Regions from separate parts of the Viridibacillus sp. FSL E2-0187 genome, predicted to be linked through region 1. Evidence: riboswitches for the same ligand, from Rfam matches in the RefSeq annotation. Region 1 holds a riboswitch; the other holds the start of a gene.
What was found. Region 1 has a riboswitch for FMN ahead of ribD (bifunctional diaminohydroxyphosphoribosylaminopyrimidine deaminase/5-amino-6-(5-phosphoribosylamino)uracil reductase RibD). Riboswitches for the same ligand answer to the same signal wherever they lie in the genome.
Positions count from the first base shown of each region.

Region 2: another riboswitch for FMN. It lies ahead of MHH85_RS14260 (ECF transporter S component); the one in region 1 lies ahead of ribD (bifunctional diaminohydroxyphosphoribosylaminopyrimidine deaminase/5-amino-6-(5-phosphoribosylamino)uracil reductase RibD).

Region 1 is NZ_JBBOVG010000001.1:1,542,799-1,545,199, forward strand. Features, by position in the region: FMN riboswitch at 104-237, shown strand; FMN riboswitch at 385-518, shown strand; FMN riboswitch at 646-779, shown strand; gene ribD (bifunctional diaminohydroxyphosphoribosylaminopyrimidine deaminase/5-amino-6-(5-phosphoribosylamino)uracil reductase RibD) at 914-1,999, shown strand; gene ribE (riboflavin synthase) at 2,003-2,401, shown strand, end outside.
Region 2 is NZ_JBBOVG010000001.1:2,909,933-2,912,333, reverse strand. Features, by position in the region: gene MHH85_RS14265 (ATP-binding protein) at 1-694, shown strand, start outside; FMN riboswitch at 783-920, shown strand; gene MHH85_RS14260 (ECF transporter S component) at 1,083-1,664, shown strand; gene MHH85_RS14255 (hypothetical protein) at 1,875-2,294, shown strand.

The sequences.
Region 1 (2,401 bases):
TATGAGGAATTTTATTTTAGTATGTTCTGAATCAATCCCATAGAAATTAAAAAACCTCTAGTTTTTAAATAAGTAAAGTGCTATGGTATTTACATACAATATAATAATCCTTCGGGGTCGGGTGAAATTCCCAATCGACGGTGATGAAGTGAACCTTCTAAGCCCGTGAGCTTGATAAGAGCAGGATTTGGTGCGAATCCAAAGCCGACAGTATAGTCTGGATGGGAGAAGGATGTAGTGAATATCAAGGTCTTATTAAATTTATGTAGATTTAATAGGTTTATTTAGCATTGATAATTTATATCTCCTATCAAACTCCGTAGTGTTCTATGGGGTTTTTTTGATGCCCTAAAACGTTATTGTATTGTTGTTAATTTCATATGTAATATCCTTCGGGGTCGGGTGAAATTCCCAATCGACGGTGATGAAGTGAATCTTCTAAGCCCGTGAGCTTGATAAGAGCAGGATTTGGTGTGAGTCCAAAGCCGACAGTATAGTCTGGATGGGAGAAGGATGTAGAAAATATCGAAGTCTTATTAAAAATCTTGTATTTTAATAGGTTTATTTGCTTATGATATTTTACATAACTCCTATCAAACTCCGTAGAAATCTATGGAGTTTTTTTGATGGAAAAAACTAAATAAGTACGTCCTTCGGGGTCGGGTGAAATTCCCAATCGACGGTGATGAAGTAAAGCTTCTAAGCCCGTGAGCTTGATAAGAGCAGGATTTGGTGCGAATCCAAAGCCGACAGTATAGTCTGGATGGGAGAAGGACAACTAGATCACACGCAATTCCTTTTGAAAATTAGTATTTCATTAGGTTTATTTAGCAATGCGTTTATCTAAAACTCTCCCAAACTCCCTAATTTAATTAGAGAGTTTTTTATTTTTCAAAAAGGGAGGTTTATCACAATGCATGACGAGTATTTTATGGATTTTGCGTTGAAATTAGCAGCAGTGGGAGCGGGGCAAACTTCGCCCAATCCGGTAGTAGGAGCGGTCATTGCAAAAGATGGTGATGTAGTCGGTTTTGGAGCGCATCTTAGAGCAGGTTCAGCGCATGCCGAGGTTCATGCAATTAACATGGCTGGAGAAAATGCAGGTGGCAGCACGATGTATGTCACATTAGAGCCTTGTAATCATATCGGTAATACACCGCCTTGTACGACGGCTATTTTGAATGCAGGTATAAAAAAAGTAGTGGTAGCAACACTTGATCCAAATCCCATAGTAGCTGGAACTGGTGTAGCAAAGCTAAAGAATTCTGGCATTGAGGTGGAAGTTGGGCTTTGTGAAGCCGAGGCTGTGAAAATAAATAAAGCCTATTTCTACTTTATGAAACAGAAGTTGCCTTTTGTTACGTTAAAGCAAGCTATTACATTGGATGGCAAGATTGCTACCGTTCATGGACAAAATGAAAATATCACAGGTAAAGAAGTGCAGGAGGATGTTCATCGTAAAAGAGCGCAAACGGATGCGATTTTAGTTGGTGTTGGGACGGTGTTAACAGATGATCCATTACTAACAAATCGATTTACAGAAAGTAAAAAACAACCGATTCGAATTATTTTGGACACGCATTTAAGAACACCTATAAAAGCTAAGGTTATCACTGATCAAACAACGCAAACATGGATTGTTGTTGGGCTTGAAGTAACCCCTGATCAAATCACCCGCTTTGCACAAGCCAATGTACAAATTATCCAACTTAAAACAAAAACAATCGCAATCCAGGACGTACTTCAAGAGCTGGCAAGGCGAAATATTGTCACCCTTTATGTAGAAGGGGGGCAGCGTATAAATACAAGCTTTATCAATTCAGGTCTAGTCAATGAAATGATTACTTACATAGCACCAAAACTAGTAGGTGACTATGATGGAATTGGGATGTTGGGAGATTTAGAGGTAAATAATATGGCAGAAGCTGTCCCACTAAAACTGCAACAAGTGGATCGAATTGGTGATGTGATTAAAGTGATTACGAGAGTAGGGGGATAGCGTATGTTCACAGGAATTATTGAGGCAAAAGGAAAAATAACTGAGCTGAAAAAAGATGCAGAGAGTATGAAGCTTACTATTGAAGCTCATGACATCATGTCGGATATGCAAATTGGCGATAGTGTAGCAGTAAACGGGGTATGTCTAACCGTTTCGCATTTTACCCAGCACAAATTCAGTTTAGATGTCATGCCAGAAACAGTGAAAGCGACAACAATGCACGCCTTAAAAGTAGGTCAGTTGGTGAATTTAGAAAGAGCAATGGCTGTAAATGGGCGATTTGGCGGTCACTTCGTTTCTGGCCATGTTGATGGGACAGGGACCATTATCAGAAAAACAAAGCAAGCAAATGCAGTCTACATTGACATCGCTATCACTAGAGAACTGAGTCATTTTTGTATA
Region 2 (2,401 bases), 1.4 Mb from region 1:
AGATAAATTACGTTCAGACTTTATAGCGAATGTCTCACATGAATTACGAACTCCAATAGCCATGCTTCAAGGCTATAGTGAAGCTATTATGGATGATGTCGTGTCAAGTGAAGAAGAACGTCAAGAAATGATTAAAATTATCTATGATGAGTCGCAACGAATGGGACGTTTAGTCACAGATTTACTTGACTTAGCTCGTATGGAATCAGGACATATGCGTTTATATAAAGATTCTGTTCCAATTTCACCTGTTATTGAAAGAATTACACAAAAATTTGTTCAAGTAGCAAAAGAAAAACAAGTAAATCTGACATTTAATACAACAATTGAAGATACACTTCACCTAGAAATGGATGAAGACCGTATAGAACAAGTATTAACAAACTTAATTGATAATGCCATACGCCATACACCGGTCACAGGAAGCGTAGAAGTTATAGTAGATCGTCAGCTATCCTTTGCGCGCATACAAGTAAAAGATAACGGAGCAGGGATACCAGCTGATGATTTACAGTATGTATTTGAGCGTTTCTATAAAGCTGATAAAGCTAGAACACGTGGTAAGGGTGGTACTGGTCTAGGACTTGCCATTGCAAAAAATATTGTCGAAGCACATAAGGGTAGAATTACAGTAGAAAGTGAAGTTGATAAAGGAACTACATTCACATTTTATTTACCAATTGAACAAATGTAAATTAAATTCAAACACGGATTGTAAGTTAGAAGACTTTACAATTCGTGTTTTTTTGCATATAGTTATAGTGTATTACAATTAAATTATGGTTCATCTTCGGGGCAGGGTGAAATTCCCGATCGGCGGTATTAGAGAACTAAGCAATACTCTTGAGCCCGCGAGCCGCAAGGCAGGATTTGGTTAAATTCCAAAGCCGACAGTATAGTCTGGATGGGAGAAGGTGAAGGTACGGTCGTCTTTCAATTTGAGTATCAATAAGACGCTTATTTGACTATGCCTAAATTCTCCCTTAAGTACACTATGTGCTTAAGGGTATTTTTTTGCATAGCAACAACGACTATACCTTTCCTCTTTTTGAAGTGGATCTACAAAAGGAGAGAAAAGTATTATGAAGAACATGAAATTGCAGAAGAGGATTGCAATTGCAATGTTAAGTAGTATTTCTTTTGTTTTAATGCTATTTAACTTCCCACTACCACCGTTTCCTGCATTTTTGGAAGTGGACTTTAGTGATGTGCCAGCCTTAATCGCAGCAATCACAATGGGGCCTCTAGCAGGTATTTTAGTTGAGTTATTTAAGAATGTATTAGATTGGATTTTCTCAGGGAGTCCAACAGGTATGCCAGTTGGTCATATAGCAAACTTTACAACAGGCGTATTATTTATCATGCCAGTATATTTTGTCTATAAACGTCTTTCAAGTACGAAAGGTTTAACTACTGGATTTGTCGTTGGTACCTTATCAATGGCAGTAGGTATGAGTTTACTGAACTATGTGTTATTCTTACCTATGTATACGTACTTTTTAAATGTCCCAGCTACAACTGGAACAGCATTAACAAAAATGATTGTACTTGGTGTATTACCTTTTAATATTATTAAAGGTTTCATAGTTATGATAATATTCATGATATTGTTTAATAGCATGAAAAAATGGATTGAAAAACAAAGGATGCATTATTTAAATTAAACCTTCAGCCGATGTTTGTAATAAAACATCGGCTTTTATAATTGAATAAAAAGTTGAATGATTGTATAATACTGTTAATAAAAAGAATATTCAGCACATTAAGTAGTATTTTGGTGCAAAGACGAGAATTTAAAGGTTGAGGTTTTCGGTGTTATATATTTTCTTCGATATCGTGCTAGCAACTTCCAAGAAAAGAAAGGATGTATGTGAATGGCTGAAAGAAAACTATTAAGCGCTTTTTTTACATCGATTATTTCCTTCTTTATATTACCTTTTTTATATATGCAAGCAGATGAATATTTTCTACACAGTGCATTTGCATTAACCGTATATGTTGTTCCAATTATATTTACATACGGTTTATTGGCTTCATATATAGCAGATCGAATTGCGGAACGTAAAATGAATGTGAGAGGATACTCGCTATTACTGCATATGGCTTTCGGAACGAGTATTGTCATTCCAATTACATTTGCTTATTACTCACAAGGTGGAGTTTGGTCTCTTCAATTAATAACAGCTGCTACTGCTGGCTTCATTTTAGGAAGCGTTTTCTTTTTTGTAGATTTAATGTTACGTAAAGTCGCTATTCGTTTGACGCAATATTCTTATGAAGAGCAGAATATTTGAATGTAATATCAAAAAGCAATGGGGGCCTATACCTCATTGTTTTTTTATGACCAGCCTTCGAAATAAAGTGAATGAAGAAGTGAAAATGTGCTTCAGATTAGAATATG